DNA from 4 places in the Salinicoccus bachuensis genome. Region 2 is predicted to be linked to each of the others. Evidence: riboswitches for the same ligand, from Rfam matches in the RefSeq annotation. Region 2 holds a riboswitch; each other region holds the start of a gene.

The links. Region 2 has a riboswitch for thiamine pyrophosphate ahead of tenA (thiaminase II). Riboswitches for the same ligand answer to the same signal wherever they lie in the genome.
Region 1: another riboswitch for thiamine pyrophosphate. It lies ahead of RQP18_RS03680 (thiamine phosphate synthase); the one in region 2 lies ahead of tenA (thiaminase II).
Region 3: another riboswitch for thiamine pyrophosphate. It lies ahead of RQP18_RS05355 (ECF transporter S component); the one in region 2 lies ahead of tenA (thiaminase II).
Region 4: another riboswitch for thiamine pyrophosphate. It lies ahead of RQP18_RS04150 (YkoF family thiamine/hydroxymethylpyrimidine-binding protein); the one in region 2 lies ahead of tenA (thiaminase II).

The regions. Positions count from the first base shown of each region.
Region 1 is NZ_CP138333.2:732,793-738,585, reverse strand. It holds gene RQP18_RS03705 (GntR family transcriptional regulator) at 1-99, shown strand, start outside; gene RQP18_RS03700 (ThiF family adenylyltransferase) at 302-1,300, opposite strand; gene RQP18_RS03695 (thiazole synthase) at 1,300-2,067, opposite strand; gene thiS (sulfur carrier protein ThiS) at 2,070-2,270, opposite strand; gene RQP18_RS03685 (NAD(P)/FAD-dependent oxidoreductase) at 2,260-3,372, opposite strand; gene RQP18_RS03680 (thiamine phosphate synthase) at 3,365-3,847, opposite strand; TPP riboswitch at 4,006-4,115, opposite strand; gene RQP18_RS03675 (nucleoside hydrolase) at 4,288-5,223, opposite strand; gene RQP18_RS03670 (aconitate hydratase) at 5,315-5,793, opposite strand, start outside.
Region 2 is NZ_CP138333.2:1,247,408-1,253,200, forward strand. It holds gene RQP18_RS06155 (ABC-ATPase domain-containing protein) at 1-402, shown strand, start outside; gene RQP18_RS06160 (hypothetical protein) at 501-740, opposite strand; gene RQP18_RS06165 (hypothetical protein) at 851-1,024, opposite strand; gene RQP18_RS06170 (permease) at 1,024-1,911, opposite strand; gene RQP18_RS06175 (ArsR/SmtB family transcription factor) at 1,998-2,321, opposite strand; TPP riboswitch at 2,464-2,562, shown strand; gene tenA (thiaminase II) at 2,634-3,317, shown strand; gene thiD (bifunctional hydroxymethylpyrimidine kinase/phosphomethylpyrimidine kinase) at 3,310-4,116, shown strand; gene thiM (hydroxyethylthiazole kinase) at 4,109-4,894, shown strand; gene thiE (thiamine phosphate synthase) at 4,891-5,517, shown strand; gene RQP18_RS06200 (hypothetical protein) at 5,604-5,793, shown strand, end outside.
Region 3 is NZ_CP138333.2:1,080,818-1,086,610, forward strand. It holds gene RQP18_RS05340 (2-oxoacid:ferredoxin oxidoreductase subunit beta) at 1-489, shown strand, start outside; gene RQP18_RS05345 (ABC transporter ATP-binding protein) at 617-2,338, shown strand; gene RQP18_RS05350 (ABC transporter ATP-binding protein) at 2,331-4,154, shown strand; TPP riboswitch at 4,203-4,293, shown strand; gene RQP18_RS05355 (ECF transporter S component) at 4,363-4,941, shown strand; gene RQP18_RS05360 (ABC transporter ATP-binding protein) at 4,944-5,793, shown strand, end outside.
Region 4 is NZ_CP138333.2:831,307-837,099, reverse strand. It holds gene RQP18_RS04160 (SDR family NAD(P)-dependent oxidoreductase) at 1-696, opposite strand, end outside; gene RQP18_RS04155 (AEC family transporter) at 858-1,781, opposite strand; TPP riboswitch at 1,984-2,080, shown strand; gene RQP18_RS04150 (YkoF family thiamine/hydroxymethylpyrimidine-binding protein) at 2,162-2,749, shown strand; gene RQP18_RS04145 (VOC family protein) at 2,798-3,229, opposite strand; gene RQP18_RS04140 (aldehyde dehydrogenase family protein) at 3,413-4,900, shown strand; gene RQP18_RS04135 (O-methyltransferase) at 5,175-5,793, opposite strand, start outside.

The sequences.
Region 1 (5,793 bases), 510 kb from region 2:
GTCTATCACCTTCCAAATGGGGAAGCGTTCGATTATTCAAAGCTTGTCTATAATTTTCAGGAAGCGCAGTTCTACCTGCAGATCAACAGTCTTTCATAAGACAGAGCACCCTCCCTCGCCATCCCATGTGGACGGGAGCCGGGGCGGGTCGCTTTACTTATAAACAATTTAAAAATAAACCTCCCGGAAGCCAATCAGCTTCCGGAAGGTTTATCTTTTTTAAATGGACTTTTTTAAGCACATCATTAAGATCGGCCACCATCATGAATCCCCCGATAATGAATTCTCCCGACAGGAATGGTCATCTGATAGACTTTAAAAGTGTCCTATAAAAATCGTAGGCCAAGTCATCTGATGGGATTCCATACACGTTCATCCGACCATCCTGAAATACGGTCATTTCTATATCTTTATAACTGATAAGCTTTACAAAGGGAGTTTCCTTCTTGATATTACCAGGTAGATATTCTGCACTGTCGAAGGCAGTCCTTTTCAACCTGAACATGTATGTTCCTCCACACAATGCCTCAATAGGACCGCTTTCTTTTTTATTCAACAATTCATATTCACTTCTGTCACAGACAGGACAGCTCCCATCTTTCAAGCCATCGATGTCCATCGTCTGGTTCTTCATTGTAAAAATGTCCAAAGATATGAGTTTTTTAGAGAACCCTTCTCCTGAGGCATACCGGATCACTTCGCCGATTTCGTAGCTTATGACCTGGTGTATGGCAGGTGGAAGCACTCCGTTGATTGCACAGCTTTCCCCTGTGTCGGGAATGATATCGAGCATGCATTTCAAACAAGGTCCAGTGTAGTCCATGGCATATACTGTACCTTTGCTTCCTACCGCTGCACCATAAACCCATGGAATGCCTAGCTTATGACATGCTTCGTTGATTAGAAATCGCATCTCAAAGTTGTCCATGCCATCCAATACGATATCCGGCTGATAAACATTCAATATTTCTTCGATGTTACGCGGGGTTAGTTCGACATGCAGAGCATCAAATCCGACATGTCGATTGATTCGGCCAATATTCTTTTTCAGTACCTCGACCTTCGGAGACATGGATTCGGCATCATGTTCATCATAGAGCGCCTGTCTATGCAAATTGGACAGTTCCACGACATCCATGTCGATGACCGTCAGATGACCCACTCCCATACGGGCAAGCTGTTCTGCCAGATGACTGCCTAATGCGCCGCCTCCCATGATCATTATCCGTGTTTTCATCAGCTGATGCTGGCCCTCTGTCCCGAAGGGGGCGAAACTTGCCTGTCTATTGTAGCGTTCCATCATAGAAATCCAAGCCCGTCGGCGGGACTGGATGCTTGTGCAGTATACTTCACTGGAATCCTCCCAGCTTCATAACTCAGCCTTCCGGCTTCTATCCCCAATTTCATCGCACTTGCCATTTTGACCGGATCTTTTGCAGCAGATATTGCCGTATTCAATAGTACTGCATCTGCACCGAGCTCCATCGCATGGCATGCATCTTTCGGCGAGCCGATTCCCGCATCCACGATAACAGGTACATTTGCCTGTTCAACAATATACCTCATATTGAGGGGGTTGTTGATACCACGGCCGGTGCCTATGGGGGATGCGAGGGGCATGATGGCATGGACGCCGAGCTCCTCCAGCTTTCTCGCCAGCACTACATCATCTGAAGTATAGGGGCATACGATATAGCCTTTTTCCAGAAGTACCCTGCATGCTTCGTATGTGCCGAGAGGGTCGGGGAGCAGGGTCTTGTCATCTCCAATCACCTCGACTTTGATCATGTCACATACACCAGCATGGCTTGCGATTTCGGCAATTCTTACAGCTTCTTTAGCCGTTTTTGCCCCAGCTGTATTGGGAAAAGTGATAAAATCATTCAAATCCACGTTTGCCAGAGGATTCGGAAGGTTCTTGCCATACAGATTCATGCGTCTGACGGCAAAAGTAAGTACCTCCGTTCCTGATTCGGCTATCGCACCGGATTGTATTTCCTCATTTTCAAACTTGCCTGTCCCCAAGAGTAATCTTGATTCCAATTCAAAAGGTCCTATCTTAAACAAAATTAACCGCCTCCTACAAATTCTAATAGTTCCAGCCTATCTGCTTCTCTTACGATATATTCATTGAAATCCTTCTTTTTTATGAGCACATTATTGTGCTCGACAATGATTCGGTCATGATCCAGTTCAAGCGATTCCAATATTTCATGGATACTCATTTCATACTCAAAAGAAAATGAATCCCCGTTGATTCTACATTCCATTACCCACACCTCCTCTGGTGACTTGGAATGGCCTGAGTAGTTCGGGCCTCTGATTTTTGATGACCCAGTCCGCAACGAGATCTCCAATGAGTGGTGATAGCAGAATGCCATTTCGATAGTGTCCGGTGATGACAAAGAGTCCATTGTTCAGTTCGTCCATGATTGGTTGTTCGCGAACCGTATATGGACGTACACCAGACCATTTCTTCAGCAGGCGGCTTTCAGCAAGTACCGGTATGGTCGCTGTGGCCTGAGTTTTCAACCATTCTGTCCCGACATCCGATACGCCCACTGAAAAATCATTGAAGTAGCTTGTCGCTCCGATCAGAAATCGATTTTTATTTTTGGGGACGATGTAGCATCCATTGGTCATGAATACTGTCTGGTCGATATTCAGACCCTCATGTTCAACAAGCAGCACCTCTCCTTTTACACCTGAAATCATGGGTGATATATCATAAGTTTCCAGCAACTTCCCACTCCATGCGCCTCCGGCAACTATCACTTTATCTGCATGGATATCACCGGCTGAAGTCTTCAGCATGTAGGAATCGAATCTTTTCGATATCTGATGGACTTCAGTCCTGCAGAAACGGTCGATTCCTTTTGTGATGACTGAGGTAAGCAGTGCCCTGGTATATTTCCATGCATTAATCTGTCCATCATTTGGAATATGGATGGATAGATTGCGATATACGACCGACCCCTGTGTCAAATTATCGAGTGCCGGCTCGCTCAATTTCTGGACCCGCGGATCATGGCTGTTGAGAAATTGATACTGGGATTCGAGATCAGGAATATCATCCTCATCTGCCGCCATCTTGATCAGTCCCCCCTGTCTGAATTCGATATCCAGATCATGTTCTTCCAGGAATGTCCGACTCAGAGCCTCAAATCTGCTTCTCGATGCAAGGGCCATTCTGAAAAGAGCCCCGTCTTCATTGAATTCATTCTGGGCACCGAGCATGCCACCGGCTTTATATGAAGCATGCTTACCCGGCTCATCACGGTCTATTACCGCTATTTTCAAGCCGTATTCATCAAGTGCTTTTGCTATGGACATGCCAATGACACCAGATCCTACAACTGCAACATCATACATTCTCATACCACGCCCTTCTTACTGCTCTGATTTCTTCAAGATTGTGATCCATAAATAATGAAATGGCACATATGCCGCTGAACCCATCGGGCAAATCGCCTATCGTGTGCTGACCAATTCCACCGATAGCCATGACCGGAATGTCCATATCTACAGCCCGCTCCATTTCATCCAAAGATCTCGGTCGCACTCCCTTTTTAGAAGCGCTTTCAAAAACGTGACCAAAGAAGACATGATCCAGACCATTCTCCCTGGCCTCACTGATGCTTTTCATGGAATGTGTCGACATGCTGACAGATATCTCTGGATGCCTCGCTTTATAGGCATATGCCATCGGATCCCCTTCTTTGAAGTGAATGGCTTTCAACCGAAGCGCTTCCAACACCCGGATGTTGCTATGGATGATCAGTTTATCCTTCGGGAACCCCTTATTCACCAGCATATTGAGGAAGAATATCAGCCCAACTGAATTCATACGTGTCCTCAAAAGCAACCGGTCAACGACAGGCTCAATGTTCATAAAATGCTCAATATCTTCACTGGTCAGTACTTTGTCATGTGTAATTGCGATAAAGATATTTACACCCCAAATAAAAAAGCGTTATTTTTCATGTAGAAAAATAACGCAGATATTTTTAAGTAACGTCACTTTCCTACGCCAGTATGAACTGGATCAGGTTCAAGGAATTCCAAAGTCGATACTTTGATCTCAGCCTTTCACAAAGGCTCTTCCAGTGATTTCGGTTTTATTCAGTTGGTGGATCTTTGCGGCAAGTGAATTTGAATCATTGCCCTATATTTATCATTCTAAATTATTTCGTTACAAAATACAATCATGATCCGATAAACCAGTCGTACAATGAGAGATAGGGTGCTTTTCAAGATTCTAATTTTGAACCACCCCTAACAGGCAGATCACCCTTCCTTGCCAAGCGTCTCCAGGAAATGCGCAACGAACGCTTCTCCGTCCACATCGGTGCATATAGTGACGTTGGGTTCCTTGCCCAAAAGACCGCCAAAGTCGCAGATGGTCTGGCCATAGCCGAGCGGGCTGATTGTCTCCACATCGACATAGTGCTTCTCCGTCTTCAGGAAGTCACGGTTCAGGACGTACCCGACCGTAAGCGGGTCGTGCAGTGCACAGCCGTCTAGGTTGAACCTCTCCTTGCTGAAGGCGCGGTAGACTTCCGTCGACTGCCTGACGAAGTCGTGGTACTTCCTGCCTTCAAGCACTTCGACATCATAACTTGAAAGCAGTGTTTGTTTCGTCACATCAAGGCTCACAAGTGTGGTCTCCGCTCCACTGTGGAAGACGATCCGTGCCGCCTCGGCATCTGTGAAGATATTGAACTCCGAGTTCGGCAGCTTGTTCCCTCTGCCTGCTTCAGACACCAGTCCGCCCATGATGACCACTTCACTGAGCCATTTGGAGAGGTTCGGTTCCTTCCTGAATGCCAATGCCAGGTTGGTCAAGGGGCCGACGGCGATCAGCGTGATTTCTCCCGGATGATTTTTCGCCTGTTCAATGATGAAGTCCGCAGCAAACTGTGCCTCGCATTGGTTGTTATGTTCGAAGCCGTCCAGTGCGTTGCCGATGCCATCATCTCCATGGATATGGTGGACGTGCTCCGATTCCCTCAGCAGCGGCCGATCCGCACCCGGTTGCACGGGAATCTCTTCTCTGCCCGCCAGAGACAGTATCTTCAGTGTATTCACGTTTACCATTTCAAGCGGCACATTGCCGTTCACCGTCGTAATGCCCAGTACATCAAGCTGCCTGCTCTCCAGCGCATACAGGATGGCCAGCGCATCATCGACGCCCGTGTCGACATCCATTATCACTTTCTTCATTATGTATCCCTCACTTTCATATACATGAATTATATCAGAAGTGTAGACTCAAAATAAAAAGGCTCTATAAAAGAGCCTTTGTTCTCCCAAATTATTGTCGCTGTTTCGCCCAGTTGATGATGCCTCCGGCCAGCATGATATCAAGATGCCGGCTGGTCATGCTGTGCTTGACCGTAATCTCTTCACCGGAGTCCTTCAGCCGGACGGTGAATGTGTTTCCGTCCCGGATGGCCTGATGGACATTCCTGAACTCGATGACATCCCCCTCATCGATCTTCTTATGGTCTTCTCGGTCAGCGAAGGTCAACGGCAGAATACCGAAGTTGATCAAGTTCTGCAGGTGGATCCTGGCGAAGTCTTTGACCAGCACCACTTTCAGGCCGAGATACCTGGGCGCAAGTGCCGCGTGCTCACGGCTCGAACCCTGGCCATAGTTGTTGCCGGCCACAATCATGTGTCCGCCTTCTTCCAGCTTCTCCTCTGCCCTTTCCGTATAGGTCTCATCGATGCCTTCAAATACGAATGTGCTGATTTTTGGAATGTTGCTGCGGAATGGCAGTACCCTTGATC
Region 2 (5,793 bases):
GCCTCTGACAGTCAATTCGGCGAAGTGTCTTCCAGAATACCCTTGAAAGCTGGATTCTCCAAATCCGGGAAGGATGGACGGCTGAAACCAAAGGGCAGGACCAGCATCCTGTTTGGCAGGGAGCCGATTGACATGTCCGGGCTGGAGCAGCTCGTCGATGCCAGTCAGACGAACTGCATTGCCATCATGCTGGATTATTTCAGGAATGAAATACTGGATGACAGACGGACGCTGTCCGAAGCCGCCGATCTCATCTATGCACATATCGAAAAGAACGGTTTGGATGCAATCTCACCCTATACCGGCCATCCAGGGAATCTGGCACTGCCCAGAAAACAGGAGTTCTGTGCTGCCATCAACCGTTACCGTGGCTTGAAAATGAAAGGCCGAACAGAAAAATAAGACGATAAAAAACAGCAGCTTCCAAGTGGGAGCTGCTGTTTTGGCTTGTTGGAGCGTTCATTCAAAGTCCGCCTGTTCCAGTGAGATATCGATTGGATCTATCTGTACTGGTTGAACTGGTTGTCGCCTTTTTCCTGTTCGACCTGGTCTTCTGCATCATTGACCTTCCCTTGCGTTTCATCCTGTTTTGACTGGACTTTGGATTTCTCATCCTTGAAATCCTTCTGTTTGGCCTGGGCCTTTTCTTTCATCTGTTCCTTTTGGCTTTTGCCTTCTTCTGCTTTCTGCTCTGCTTCTTTCCTCATCTGTTCCTGCTGATCTTTATTTTCTTCTATCATGGTCATACACTCCTTTGCATTTTGATATAAGTGATATAATTTGTTTTACCTTCTTAGCCCTGCAGTTAAACAATGTAATGTACAGGCATCGACTGGTTTTGACTTGAGTGTCATTTTTCAGCAATCTTTTGATTGCCTTGTGTTTCCTGGGCTCCACTTTCATTTTCCATCTTCTCGTCCTGCCTTTTTTCTTCAATCTCCAATGAACAGCAGTCTTTTTCTTTGGGGATGATTTTTTTGATCAGATCCTTCATGCCCATCTTTTCCACCTCCTTCGTCTGCATTAGAGCAATATATTAAAAATGATTCCTGTACTTACGGCTGCGAACAGTATTACGGAGATGAAGGCCACCAGAAACCGCTTCCTGAAAAGTTTTGACAGGAGAACCACCTCCGGAATGCTTGCGCCGGCACCACCGATAATCAGTGCAATGACGGTTCCAAGGGACATGCCTTTGGATACCAGGGCGTCTGCGATGGGAAGCATCGTTTCAGCACGGATATACATCGGAATGCCCACCACTGAAGCGATGGAGACGGACAGGAGGCCGTCTCCACCCGCATACCCTGTAATGAATGCTTCAGGCACAAATCCATATATGAATGCACCGATGAATACACCGATGAACAAGTACGGTAACATTGGGAAGAGAAATCCCCATGCATCCTCCATCGCCTGTTTTACTTTTGAGTCTTCTTCCATCGGCACCTGTTCTTTTCTTACTTTCATTCCGACCTCCTTATAGGTTTTTGCCAGATCCAGTCTTGAAAAAATGGCGCCTGCAAAAATGCTGAAAATACCAAGAACAACAAAGTAGACGAGTGCGACTTCCCATCCAAGCAGTGCCCATAATGTGAACATCATCACCGGATTCATCAATGGGGAAGCAATCAGAAAACTCATCGAAGGGCCAAAAGATGCCTTCGAGTTCAACAGGCCTGCCAGAATGGGGATGGTGGAGCAGGAACAGAAAGGGGTGGCCGCACCAAAAAGTGTACCGAGCATATAACCTGCTATTTTGTTGGGGTGATTCAGCACCTTCCTTATCTTCTCTTCTGATACTATCTGCTGGAGCAGGCTGACGAAAAAACTGACGATGATGAACAGGGCGATAAGGGTGGTGAATAGAAGGAAAAACGTCCGCAGGAATTCGGTAATGGAATCAGTCATCATCTTGGCTCCTTATCATTATATTTATCAAAAGTATTTGATTTATAAATCAATAAAAATTGATTTATAGTATAAAAAAGATACCATCATAAGATGGTTGAGCAAGTATCTTCTGACAATGTACCCTGCAAATGTGATTCATTGACTCTGTAGTAGTTCCAAGTTCCATGCTTTTCGGTCGAAAGGATATCCGCATCGACAAGCTTCTTCAAATGGTAGGAGATTTTCGACTGTTTCAGATCCAGCATTTCCTCCAGATCACATACACAGAGCTGCTTATTGGTACTTTTGCTGATTTCATTGATTATCTTCAATCGCGTCCTGTCCGCAAGTGCATTGAACATCTGCTCATAGGTTTCCAGGTTTTTTTCATAGGCCGTACCATCCTTGCTGTTCGTCGGTTGCACCATTCCCGCCCTCCTTATTAAATCAATTTTATTTGATATATATATAGTGTATATCTTTCCTTTTGAAAATGCAAGCATATTGAAATTTCCGATTATTGTTTGACATGGGCGTGAATCTTCACTATTATTGGAGTCAATCGAATAGCAACACCACTAGGGGTGCTTTTTGCTGAGACAGCCGTTGGGCTGATCCCTTGGACCTGATCTGGATAATACCAGCGTAGGGAAGTGGGTTGGTCCGGCATATCCTGCCTCCATACTGAACCCGTTTCCTGCGCTGGAAACGGGTTTTTATATTGGAAAAGGAGAGATCATATGCTGACTGAAGAGTTGAGAAATGAAGCGGAACCGATCATCGAAGCAATCTATAATGACACTTTCATCCAGGGGCTGATACATGGAAACATCGATGCGGCTGCAGTCATCCATTACCTGAGGGCGGATTCATTGTATTTGGAGGAGTTTGCGAATCTCTATGCAATGCTGATTGCCAAATCCGATTCGAAGGACACTGTGAAATTCCTTCTGAGTCAGATGGAATTCCTGCTCGAAGGTGAAAGCGAAGCGCACGCAGTACTGGCGCAGGCGGTCGATATGCCCTATGAGGATATCATCAGGGACGGGGCGTGGTATCCATCCGCCGACCACTACATCAAACATATGTACTTCAATGCATTCTCGAGGGAGAATATCGCATTCACTTTGAGTGCGATGGCACCATGTCCATATGTCTACAGAAGGATTGCCGAGAAGGCGATGGCGCGGCATACATTTGAAGCCGGCCATCCTTATCGCGGCTGGTTTGAATTCTACGCCAGGGACATGGATGATACGCTCGATGTGATGCTGACGATAATCGATAACGAAGCGGAAAGAATGCCGGCTGAAGACATGAAGCAGCTCAGAAGGAATTTCATCGAAAGTGTGGAACATGAAAGGCGCTTCTTCAATATGGCGGCGACGAAAGAACGCTGGATGGAGGTGGATGTCCATGCATAGGATGCCGATTGCACTGACGGTGGCAGGAACGGACCCAACCGGCGGCGCGGGGGTGCTGGCAGACAGCAAGGCCTTCCATTCGAGAGGCGTATACGGCATGGCGGCCGTGACTTCGCTGACTGCCCAGAATACGATGGGCGTACAGGATGTGTTCAATGTTCCTGCAGAGTTTCTGGAGAAGCAGCTCGAGAGCATATTCAGTGACGAAGTGCCCCATGCGATGAAGAGTGGAATGGTCGCGACAATCGATATGATGGTAGTGGTTGCGAATATGGTGGAGGATTATAATATTCCTTTCGTCATCGATCCGGTCATGATCGCCACGAGTGGAGATGCGCTGATAGAAGAGGAATCGATCGAATTCCTCAGGAGTACGCTGCTTCCTGCGGCACTTACCGTCACGCCGAACATCCATGAGGCCGAGAAGATTACAGGGCATAAGATCGAGAAGGAAGCGGATGTCAGGAAGGCCGCCCGAATATTCCTTGATGAAATCGGTGTGCACAGTGTGACGATAAAGGGTGGGCATTTGGAAGGTGATGCTGTGGATTATCTTTTTACGCATGAGGACACAGTCATTCTGAGTGAACCGCGTATAGAAACCAGTCACACACACGGCACAGGGTGCACATTCTCTGCTGTAATGACGGCAGAGCTCGCAAAGGGAAAGACGCTTGAAGAGAGTTTCCGACTGGCAAAAAGATATATTACATCCGCCATCAGGAACAGTCCGGGCATCGGCAAAGGCAACGGTCCGGTCAACCATTTCAGTTTCAGGGAGGAACAGGTTCATGAATAGATTGGAAAGATTGAGAAAAGAAAATCCTCTGGTCGTCTGCATTACCAATGACGTGGTAAAAAACTTTATGGCAAACGGCATGCTGGCAATCGGCGCTTCTCCAATAATGAGCGGGGAAATATCGGAGTCTGAGGATCTGATGCAGGCGGCATCGGCACTATTGATCAACATCGGTACGGCGGACCGCGCCAAGGCGCATCTGATGGATGAGATGATGGAATCAGCGAATGAGAACGGGATTCCCATCATTTTTGATCCAGTCGGTTTCGGTGCGTCACGCTTCCGTGTGGATATTACGGAAGATCTGCTTGCCCGCCATAAAGTGGCGCTCATCAAAGGCAACGCTGGAGAGATGCTGGCACTCTCCGGGTCAGAAAGCCGGATGAAAGGTGTGGATTCTGCCGAAGCGGGAAATACTACAGAAATCGCCGAAGCCGTCCATCGAAGATATGGCGTCCCGGCACTGGTCACGGGAGAGAAGGATGCACTGGCAACGGAGCACGGGGTGACGACGATGGTCAATGGCCATGGCCTGCAGGGCAAGATTACAGGCTCCGGATGCCTGCTCGGCGGCATCACGGCTGCGTTCATCGGCACTGCGGACACTTTCGAAAGGGAGGCGGTTGTGGACGCTGTGAGCTACTACAATCTGTGTGCCGAAGCGGCTGCAGGCAAGTGTGCCATACCTGCGCCGGGCACCTTCATAGCCGGCCTCATCGATGAACTGTACCTGAACGACGATACTCTGCTTGAAGACAGTCTGGTTGGGGGCATATGATGGACCGGGAACTGCTCAGGCTCTATTTCATCTGTGGCAGTGAGGATGCGAAAGGGGAGCCCCTTGAAACCATACGCGAAGCACTGGAAGGCGGGGTGACCATTTTCCAGCTCAGGGAGAAGGGGACGCATCCACTCGAGGGGGAGGCATTGATCCGTTTCGCTTCGGACATCAAAGCAATATGCAAAGAGCATGATGTGCCGTTCATCGTCAATGACGACTGGAAGCTGGCTGAAGCGGTGGACGCTGACGGCATCCATCTGGGTCAGGATGACATGGCAGTATCCGATCTCCCTGAATATTTTGATGATAAGATCATCGGCCTGTCTGTAAGGGACGCAGCCGAACTTGAAGTGAGCAGCTTGGAAAAGGTCGACTACGTTGGTACAGGACCGGTATTCACCACACCTTCAAAGGCAGATGCAGGTGCAGCGATCGGTATCGAGGGTCTGGTCGAAATGAGACGGTTGATCGGCGATACGCCGATGGTCGCAATCGGCGGCATCAATGAAACAAACTACAAGGCCTGTCTGGATAGCGGAGCCGACGGCATCTCCCTCATCTCTGCAATCGCTTGGGCAGAAGATGTAAAAGGGGCAGCATCCGGCTTTCTCGATGGATGATTACACTCAAGTGATCCCCGTTTACATATATTAGGTGATACTGTAATATTGTATTTTAATATTCAGATAAAAATGGGGGGAGAACATTGAAGAAGATATTATCATCGCTTTTTTTATTGACCATCATGCTGATTGCGGGATGCAGCAATGATGACGAGCTGTCCGGCAGAACCTTCGATCTGGCCTATCCCCCTGGACCGGTCAGTGAAGGTGATGGGATGGAAGACCACAATGTATTCATGACATTGAGTTTTGATGATGGAAAAGTCGTGAGGG
Region 3 (5,793 bases), 170 kb from region 2:
AAAGGCCAGACATCACCATCATCCGATAAGGGATTCGTTACGAAGACGACGCCTGACGGTTCCAAGGAGACGCCAATCCAGCCGATCAAGACGGCGATGGCGAGCGGCGCCACATTCGTCGCCCAGAGTGTCAGTTCCGACATTAAACAGCTGACTGCCATCATCCAGCAGGCGATGGACCACAAGGGCTTCAGCTTCATCAACGTATTCAGTCCATGTGTCACATACAACAAGGTGAATACCTACGACTGGTTCAAGGAAAATCTGATTCCCGTCGAGGATATTGCGGACTATGATCATACGGATGCCCAGTCGGCGATGCAGAACATCATGGCGCATGAAGGCATGCTGAAGGGTATCATCTACCATGATGAGGAAGCGAAATCCTACCAGGAGAACATCGACGGCTACCTCGACCAACCACTGGTCAAGAAGGAAATGACGATCGAAAACGATACGTTCGATGAACTGATGGCCGAATTCAGATAAGATTCATTGCAGTACACCTGAAGTACAGAAGCTTCGGGTGTATTTTTTATTTTGTCTGTCAAAAAAGACAGAATTATGTCATAATTGACGTAATACTTCGGTAACCGAAAGAAATGGGTGGGAACAATTGCTAACAGTCTATAAATACGCGCTCAAATATAAATGGTTCATCGCAGTGGCACTGTTTTTCATGTTTATTGAACTGGCAGTGGAGCTGCTGCAGCCGTACCTCATCTCAAAGGTGATTGATGACGGTATCGTCGCCCAGGACATCGATACCGTATGGTTCTACCTGGCCGTCATGTTCGCCATCAGCATGGCCGCGTTCATCAGCGGAATCATCAATTCCTATTTTTCGAGCCATGTCGCCAACAGCTTCAGCTATGACATAAGGACGGCCCTGTTCAGGAAGGTGCAGTACTTCACACTTTCCACCCTGTCCAAGTTTCCCACATCCAGCCTGATCACCCGCATGACACAGGATGTGCTGCAGACGGAGATGCTCCTCTACATGTCGCTGCGCATCATCCTCCGGGCGCCGCTGCTCGTCGTCGGATCGCTCATCATGTCGTTCGTCGTCAATCCGACACTCGGATTCTATCTGTCGTTCCTGACACCGCTGCTGCTGATTTTCCTCATCTTCACCGCCCGCAAAGGGGGGCAGGTGTTCCTGCGCGTCCAGAAGCGGCTGGATAAGATCAACCGCTTCATCCAGCAGAACCTGGAGGCCGTAAGGCTGATCAAGGCGAATGACCGCGAACAGTTTGAAATCAGCAAGTTCAGCAAAGTCGCCGGCAGGCTCAGGGAAGATACAATCTATGCCCTCAGGCTGATGGAATCCATCATGCCCGTCCTGCTGCTCGTCATCAACGGGAGCCTGCTCATCGTCCTGTGGATGGCTTCCGACCTGCTGCAGAACAACACTGTCCAGGTCGGGGAAGTCGTCGCGGTCATCAACTATGCCCTGAGGATGCAGGGTGGATTCTCCATGTTCGCATTCATCATCATCGCTTTCAGCCGGTCGAAGGCTTCCAGTGAACGGATGGAGGAAGTCCTGAAGACACCGGTCAGTGTGAATGAGAATGACGTAATAAAGAAGGAGGACCGTGCGGGCACCGTGAAGTTCGACAATGTCTCCTTCAAATATCCGGGCTCCACACGCTATGTGCTCCGGGATATCAATTTCGATATCAGGGAAAATGAAAAGTTCGTAATTATGGGCGGTACGGGGTCCGGAAAAAGCACGCTGCTCAGTCTGATACCGAAGATGTACGATGTCAGGGAAGGCGATGTCTATGTCAACGGCACCAATGTAAAGGACTGGAACGAAGATGATCTGAGGCAGACCATCGGCTATGTACCGCAATCCGCCGTCCTGTTCTCAGGCAGCATTTTCGAAAACCTGCTGTGGGGGGATTTGGAAGCCGGAGAGTCCGAGATTTTCACCTCCACACAGAAGGCGCAGATCCACCGTTCGATCGAGTCGTTCGACCACCGCTATGACACGCGGGTCGGACAGCGGGGCGTCACGCTTTCCGGCGGGCAGAAGCAGCGCCTGTCGATTGCACGTGCACTTGTCAGGAAACCGGGTATCCTCATCCTCGATGACAGCACCTCCGCGCTCGACATCCGTACGGAATCGGCATTGTGGGAATCCATCAAGGATGAGAACACAACGCGCATCATCGTCACGCAGAAGGTCATCACGGCCAGGATGGCCGACCGCATCCTGCTCCTTGATAATGGGGAGATCAGTGCGCTCGGCTCCCATGAGGAGCTGATGGAGCAGTCTGCGCTCTATCGTTCCATCGTCGAATCGCAAACGGAAGGGGGTCAATTGGATGATTGATTTTATCAGACGGCCTTTCGGCCATGAACCGGTCCTCAAAAAGAAGGAGATCGGCCGCAGGAAAAATAAGGAGGACCAGCGGGCCAATGACATCGGCGGCACCCTCAAACGGATGTGGCAGTTCATCTCAGAAGAGCGGGCCCTCCTGTATGGCATCATATTCCTTGTGACCCTGACCAGCCTGCTGAGCATTACAGGGCCTTTCCTCGTCGGCTACATCGTGGACAACTACTTCATACCGGGGGAGATGGACGGACTGTCCACCATACTGCTCTTCCTGCTTGTCGTCTATATCCTGCTGTCATCGACCCAGTATACCGCGGCCTTCTTCATGGTGGGCCTGTCCCAGCGGACGGTGTACAAGCTGAGAAGCCGGCTGTTCTCACATATGCAGAAGCTGCCGGTCTCCTTCTACGACAAGCGGCAGCACGGCGAGCTGATGAGCCGCATGACCAATGACATCGAGACGATTTCACAGACGCTCAATACATCATTCATCCAGTTCACGACAAGCATCGTCACACTAATCGGCACGATCAGTGTCATGTTGTACCTGAGTCCGCTGCTCACCCTCCTCACCGTGCTGATCATTCCGGTGCTGATATTTGCTGTAGGCTTCATCACAAGGCGTACCGGACCGCTCTACAAGAAGCGGCAGCGGGCGACCGGGGAGCTGAATGGCTATATCGAGGAGATGGTCTCCGGCCAGGAGATCGTCAAGGTGTTCTCCCAGGAGGAGACGGCGATCCGCAACTTCAATGAAAAGGCGGGCAATCTCAGGGACATCACGTTCTGGGCATTCCTGTATGCCGGCTTCATCCCGAAGGTGATGAACATGCTGAACAACGTCAGCTTCACCATCGTGGCCGGCGCTGGCGGCCTGCTCGTCTTCTATACGGACGGACTCGTCACCATCGGCACCATCGTCGTGTTCGCAGAGTACGCCAGGCAGTTCACGCGGCCGCTTGCCGACCTCTCCAACCAGTTCAATCAGGTGCTTTCGGCCATCGCCGGTGCAGAGCGTGTATTCGGCATCATCGATTCGGAGCCCGAAAAGGACGAGGGGACGATTGTGGACAGCACCATAAAGGGTGAGATTGAATTTGATGATGTCTCCTTCTCCTACGATCCGACGCAGAAAAACCCGACCATCAGAAACTTGAGCTTCAGGATAGATGCAGGCGAATCGGTTGCCCTGATTGGCGCGACCGGTGCGGGCAAGACGACCGTCATGCAGCTGCTGGCAAGATTCTATGAAACGGATTCCGGAGCGGTCAGGATTGATGGACAGAACATCCTCGACTACAGCCGTTCGACAGTCCGTTCGCAGACGGCTTTCGTGCTGCAGGATCCCTACCTGTTCGAATCGACGATCAGGGAAAACATCCGCTACGGCAAGCTCGATGCGACGGATGAGGAAGTGGTGGAGGCGGCGAAACTTGCCAACGCACACGAATTCATCGTTGCACTCGAGGAGGGCTATGATACCGTGCTGGAAGCAGATGAAGGATTCATCTCCCAGGGACAGAAGCAGCTGATATCGATTGCCAGGGCCCTGATCACGGATCCGGCCATACTGCTCCTGGACGAAGCGACGAGCAGCATCGATACGGTGACGGAGCTCAAAATCCAGGAGGCGCTCGAGCGGCTGATGAAGGATCGGACGAGCATCATCATCGCCCACAGGCTGAATACGATAAAGGCCGTGGACCGGATCTTCGTCATGGAGCTCGGTGAACTGGTCGAAAGCGGTTCTGAAGAGGAGCTCATCAGACAGCGCGGCCGCTACTACCAGATGGTCGCCGACAATAAATGACTTCACAAAATTCGGAAAGTGTACTATCATGGAACCAACCGAATAAATAACCACCACTAGGGGTGTCCGCAAGGACTGAGAATTACCCTTATCACCTGATCTAGATCATACTAGCGTAGGGAAGTGGCATATTTTACATATAATATGCACACCACTCCGCTAGTGGTGTGTTTTTTTATTTGGAAAATAATTTATGGAGGTTGGTAACATGGCAAAAAGAAAAGGGCTGACCCTGACCGATGTGTTGATCACGGTCGTCGTCGCCCTGGTATTCTCGTTCATCTATTCGATATGGGGTGGGGTCTATACGGCGCTCGAACCGCTCGGACTGCACCTCAATCAGCTGCTGTACGGCATGTGGTTCATCGCAGCGGTGGTCGCCTATCTCATCATAAGGAAACCCGGCGTGGCACTGATTGCGGAATTTGCAGCGGCATCCGGTGAAACGATCGTCATGCTGCAGTTCGATGTCATGCTGATCGTGTACGGACTCATCCAGGGGCTTGCATGCGAAATCGTATTCGCCATCGTGAAGTACAAAAGCACATCCCTGATGGTGGCGGTCATCGCCGGCATCTCAGCTGCGCTCGCGACGTTCCCACTCGACTGGTACTACGGCTACCTCGGCCAGCTGGCGACATGGAATCTGCTGTTGATGTTCGGTTTCAGGGTGCTGAGTGGTGCACTCATTGCCGGCTGGCTGGCGCACCTATTGTACCGTGCGCTGAAGGAGACCGGTGTGCTGAAACTCGTCGGCAATGGCCATGCTGCTGAAGAAGGGCTTTGATCATGTGCATCGAAGTGGAAAAATTGCGTCTGCGGTTCCCGGAATCAGAATCGCCTCTCTTCACCGATCTCGACCTGAAAATAGGGGAGGGTGAAAAGGTGCTCATCGTCGGGCCGAGCGGCTCGGGCAAGAGCACCCTGCTCAATGTGCTCGGGGGCCTCATACCGGATACGATCACCATACCGATGAAGGCGGATCGGCTCAAAATGCCCGCGTCCTGTGCATACGTCTTCCAGGATCCGGATTCCCAGTTCACGATGCCGACAGTCGCCGAAGAGCTCGCCTTTGTCCTCGAGAACAGGCAGGTGGCTGAGGAGGAGATGGAACCCCTGTTCACGGAAGCGCTCAGCATGGTCGGGCTTGATGTGGCCCCGGAGAGCGCCATCCAGACGCTGTCAGGAGGCATGAAGCAGAAGCTCGCCATCGCCTCGGCATTGCTCCAGCAGGCAGACACGCTGTTTTTGGATGAGCCGACAAGCATGCTGGACAGCAAATCGGCGGCTCATCTCTGGGATACCGTGAGGGCGATGTGGAATGATCTGACCGTCGTCATCGTCGAACATCGTGTCGAAGAACTATGGCACACGGTCGACCGGGTGATACTGATGAATGATGACGGTGTAATCGTGTGTTCCGCCACACCCGGAAAAATGCTGGACGAGCATCGCCGGCTGCTCGACCAATACGGCGTGTGGCATCCATGTTCGTGGCAGGACGCCCCTGTCCTCCCGAAAATTGCACCGGGGTCCGGTACACTGATGGAAGCAAGGGACCTCTCCATCAGAAGAGGGGGCAGGCGTCTTTTGACGATAGATGATCTGAGGATCGGAAAGGGTGAATGGATTACACTCG
Region 4 (5,793 bases), 420 kb from region 2:
GAATTCATTTTCTGCCAGGAATACGACCGCGTGCGCGATTTCTTCCGGTTCACCGAGTCTGCCGATTGGGTGCTTGCCGACGAGAGTTTCATAATAATCTCCCAACGCTTCCCTGTTCACCATTCCGGACTCGACGTAGCCGGGAGCAACTGCACTTACCCGGATGTTGTCCTGGGCATATTGTAAAGCGACGGATTTCGTCATCAGATTCACAGCGCCTTTGGACGCATTGTACGCGAATGCTGTCGGCTCGCCGACACTGCCGAGGATGGAGGCTGTATTGATGATTGCACCGCCGCCAACCTTCTGCATTTCAGGAATTGCGTATTTTGAACCGAAGAATACGCTGTCCTGATTGACTTTGATTACTTTGTTGTAGTCTTCGTAGGAAAGCTTGTGCGTCTCACCCTGAACACCGATTCCGGCATTGTTGAACATGACATCCAGTCGTCCAAACTTTTCAACCGCGAGAGCAACGACATTTTTAACATCCTCTTCAACGGAAACGTCCACTTTCTCAAAAAGGACATCCCCGTACTGTTTGAGGCTCTCTTCTGCCTTCTTACCAGACTCTTCATTATAATCTGCCACAATGACTTTCGCGCCTTTGTCCAGGAACGCTTTCGCTGTAGCCAGACCGATGCCTGATCCGCCACCTGTTACAATCGCAACTTTGTCTCTAAGATCCAAAATCATTTCCTCCTTTGATGACTATCTATGATTTACTATACATATACCTCACATCCGTTTGTATGAAACCCGGCATACATGTCTGAATCAAGTCGGTTGGAAAAGATTTTTGAGTATAATTGTCACTCACCCGAACACTCAGTGACAGTTAAGCCACCCCACTCCTCCTAGAACAGCTGCATGGACAGGTAGATGACGAATGTCACGGTGATGCTGCTGAGCACTGTGGAATAAAGGACCACCTGGGCATGGAGTTCCGGTTCCACATCGTATTCGAGCGCGAGCGTCGCAGTATTCCTCGATGTCGGGAACGCACTCGCAATGAACAGCGACTGGGCGATGACACCGTCGATGCCAAGGATGAATATGAGTGCCAGGGCGACGGCCGGCCCGATGACCAGTCGGCCGAGGGCACTCCACGCGATGACCCTGTGGAACGAGCGGATTTCGATCTGTGCGAGCTGCATGCCGAGCAGGAGCAGCGCGAGGGCGGCAAACCCGCCGGCCAGCTGCTCGACCGGCACGCTGATGAAACTCGGCAGTTCGATGGTGAATGCCTGCAGAATGAATGCGGCCACAAGCGCATAGATGATCGGCAGCCTGAGCAGTTCGCGGAAAAGTTCCACGATGGACTTCGCATTCGACCGCAGGTTGTACAGGCCATACGTGAATGTCAGCAGATTCTGTACGACGAGCACGATGATCTGCACTGATACGCCCACCGGGTTGGCGCTGAATACAAGATGACTGACCGGCAGCCCATAGTTGCCGGAGTTCATCAGCGACACGCTGTTTTTCAGAGCGGTCCGTTCCCCGCCGCGAAGTCCGAGCAGACGGACGAATATTTCACCGACGACAATCATCGAAGCGATGAACAGCGTCAGATACAGTGCGAGTTGTCCCAGCAGTTCAAAGTCGATGTCCGCCTCATAAATATTCAGGAATACGGCAGACGGCAGAAAACAGTACGTCACGAGGTTCGCAATCGGCCTCAGACGAAATTCAAACTTCTTCTGGAGTATGACGCCGACACCAAGCAGAATCAGAATCGGCAGGATGACATCCAGAAATACAAGGGAGATGTAGGCCATAGCCTCCCTCCTTTCCAATCTCACCCCTATATTCTACCATTCTGCACCAGCTCTTCTCTAAAGCACTGCCTCTTCAACCGCTTCCAAACTAGGATATACGCCTTAGGGCTGAGTCATCCTAACTGTGGAGGCAATGGACAGCCCCCACTTTACACGCCGCACCTTCATCCGCTATCATGGAAATTGTAATGAAAACTGCATACCGATGCACTGGGGGCGCCTTAGGCTGAGACGGAGAAACCGGACCCTTACCACCCGATCTGGATAACACCAGCGTGGGGAAGTGCAGCCTTGTATGTACGCACCACTCCATACATCCGCTGCATTCCCTCGGGAGTGCAGCTTTTTCATTTTCAATAAAATCATTGGAGGCATGATGTATGGTACAGGAATGTGGAACGGAACGGATTGCAGGTTGCCAGTTCAACCTGAGTGTGATGAGCGACGACTTCGCTGATGTGATCCTCGGCGCACTGGATCAGGTCGTCACATCGAAAGTATGGAAAGACACGGATGATGTCTCGACGTGTGTGCGGGGACGGATCGAGCACGTTTTCGATGTGGTGAAGGCGGTCTATCTGCAGGCGGCAAAAACGGGGAAACATGTGGAAATGAGCGGCACCTTCTCCATCGGCTGTCCGGGCGACTCCTCCGGGGATACGCATATGGATGTGTCATCAGAGCGTATGAATGAAGCAGCGTCAACAGACATCCAGCAGAAAGCAGGATGCAAGTTCGCGCTCTATCCGATGAATACGACCAATTATATGGACGTCATCTACGAGCAGATCGACCTGTCGAAGGAAGCGGGTGTCACGGTCAGCCCAAGCCACTACGCCACACGGCTCGACGGTGAAGCCGCAGATATCTTCAATGCCATGGAGTCGTCGTTCACGAAAGTGCAGGAAGCGATAAGCCACACGACGATGACATTCACGATTTCAGCCAACAGTCCGTCAAACAGATAGGACGATATGAAAAGGAACGCCCCATCATGGAGCGTTCCTTTTTCCGTATCAGATGATCAGCATGTCATTCTCATCGAATTCCCAGTCCGCGCCATATGCCACTTCCCAGCAGTAGCCATCAAGATCCGCGAAGTAGCCGCTGTAACCGCCCCACTCGGTAGGAGCTGGGGGACTGATGATCTCACCACCCATTTCTCCGGCCCGCTTCAGCACCTGGTCCACTTCCGCTTCGGATTTTGCATTATAGGCAAGTGTAATGCCATTGAACTTTCCTTCCGTGTCGACTGCTTCGCGCCCTGTCTCCCCCGCCAGCTTCTCCAGTGGATAAAGGGCGAGCTTCGACCCCTTCATCCTGAAGAATACGATTTCGATCGCATCTTCGTGTCCCATGATGGAAGCCTCAAACCCCATTTTACGATAGAAATCGACTGCGTCCGAAATATGTTTTACACCGAGCGTAATCAGGTTGATCCTGTCCATGGCAATTCCCCTTTGCGATTAGGATGCGTAAGTCTAGAGCATTTTTATACTATAAATATACCATAAAATAGAAATGGATGCGGACTTGGCCAATGCCGGCCGGCTTCGTCCAGAATGTTTTGCTCCCCGCCTTGCCGGGAATTGATATTAATGGATAATCAGTAATATAAGGAGGCAGTCACATTGGCACTTAAACTCGCGACACCACTGACAGTGAATGCATATATCAACGGCGAAATAGTCGAAGCACAGAGTCACGAACCACGTGAGAATCCGGCGAAACCGGATGAAACAGCGGGCTATTGGCCGCAAAATACAGTAGAAGAGGCACAAAAAGCGATCGATTCTGCAGATGAGGCGTTCAAATCCTGGAAGCACACGGAGATGAAGGACCGCATCGAACGCATGCAGAAGGGGATTCAGAAGATAAAGGACAACCAGGAAGACCTGGTCAAACTGCTTTCCCGTGAGCACGGCAAGCCGGTCTATGATGCAGAAGGCGAAATGACGGTTTCCCTCATGTTCATGGAGTACGCAGTGGAGAACGCAGAACGCGTCTATAGTGAAGCGGTCAACGAAGATGAGCGTGGCAAGAACATCCTGCGCCATGATCCGATTGGTGTGGTATCCGCCATCAGTCCATGGAACTATCCATTGGCCCTCTCCACAGAGAAGATTGCACCGGCACTGCTCGCCGGCAATACGATGGTACTGAAACCGAGCCCGATGGCGCCGCTTGCAGTGACGCTTGTGACGCAGCTCATCGCAGAAGAATTCCCTGCAGGCGTCCTCAATATCGTCAACGGTGACGCAGATGTCGGCATAGAGCTCACTTCAAACGATAAAGTGCGCAAAATCGCCTTCACCGGCGGTACGAATACAGGACGCCACATCATGAAGGCTGCAGCAGACACGATCAAGAACGTGACGCTTGAACTCGGCGGCAACGACCCGGCCATCTTCCTCGATGATTTCGATGTGAATGATGAAGCGGCCATGCGTCGGGTCGTGATTTCTAACTTCCTGACAGGCGGACAGATCTGCATGATTGCAAAACGCATGTATGTGCACGAATCCATCTATGACCAGTTCGTCGAGAAGTATATGGAAGCAGCGGATAAATGGCTCCGCATCGGCGACCCGACACTGAAAGAGACCACAGTCGGACCCGTCAACAACAAAGCACAGCTCGAATTCGTCCAGGAGCTCATCGAAGACTCCAAACAGAACGGCTATGACATCAGGCAGGTCGGCAATGTTGCAGACGAGGAGTTCTTCAACAACGGCTACTTCATGTATCCGACTGTCGTACTCGGTGCCGACTATGATTCCCGCATCGTGGCCGAAGAACAGTTCGGTCCGGCAGTACCAATCCTGAAATTCAAGGATGACGACCATGCGGTCGAACTCGCCAACGACAGCGAACTTGGACTGACAAGTTCTGTGTGGGGTGAGGAAGAACACGCAATCGAAGTCTCCAAACGCATCGAAGCCGGTGTGACGATGGTCAACACCGCAGCAATCCAGGGACTGGACATCCGCTATCCATTCGGCGGTGTCAAACAGTCCGGCATCGGCCGTGAATACGGCGAGGAAGGCATGCTTGAATACGTGGACTCCCATTCCATCAACGTGCCGAAGACGAAGGACCTTCCGCATATTCCCCAATAAAATTTAAAATATCCGGGCGACCTGAACAGGTCGTCCGTTTTTTATTCTCCATAAAAAATCTCCTTTGAATGGGGGATTGCCATTCAAAGGAGACAGGTAACGAATCGGGATTGATTGAAACCAGTTGATATTTGCAAGGGATTTACGGGGCTTCAGACAACCGGAGGTGGATCTGAAGCTGATTCCATCATATCAACGGAATATTGATATTCGTTTAAAGGAAAGTAAAGATTCTGTTTAGATAGTGGTATGGCAGATGGCATGCCATTCCGTCCTATTTCACAACACCCATCAGGAAGCCGTCATACCCCTTCTGGCCGACAGTCTGGATGGCGGTCGTCTCGATGCGGTCATCACGCTCCAGCATATCGAACATCTGACGGATATACGGCACGGCCTTCTCTTCCGTGTCATCGATGATCCGTCCCTGCCGGACGACATTATCGACGATGATGACGCTGCCCTTGTTGGAGAATTTCAGAGCCCATTTGAGGTATTCCGTATTGTTCTCCTTGTCTGCATCAATGAAGATGAGGTCGAAACGCGAATATCCACGCTCCATCAGCTTCGGCAGCCTGTCGAGTGCCTGCCCTTCGATGACATCCACTGATCCAGGCAGATCGGCTGAGGCGATGTTCCTGCGCGCCACTTCTGCATGATTCGGATCCGCTTCAATCGTCGCCATGCGGCCGCCCTCCGGCAGTGCACGGGCAAGCCATACAGTGCTGAAGCCGCCGAGGGTGCCAATCTCAAGGATGGATTTGGCATCGACCATCTTTGCCATCAGGTAAAGCATCTTGCCATGTGCCTTCGACACTTCGATGTGCCGCATGCCTGCATCATCGGTCTCTTTCAATATATGCTCCATCGTGTCATCCGTCGTCTCGAGCTTC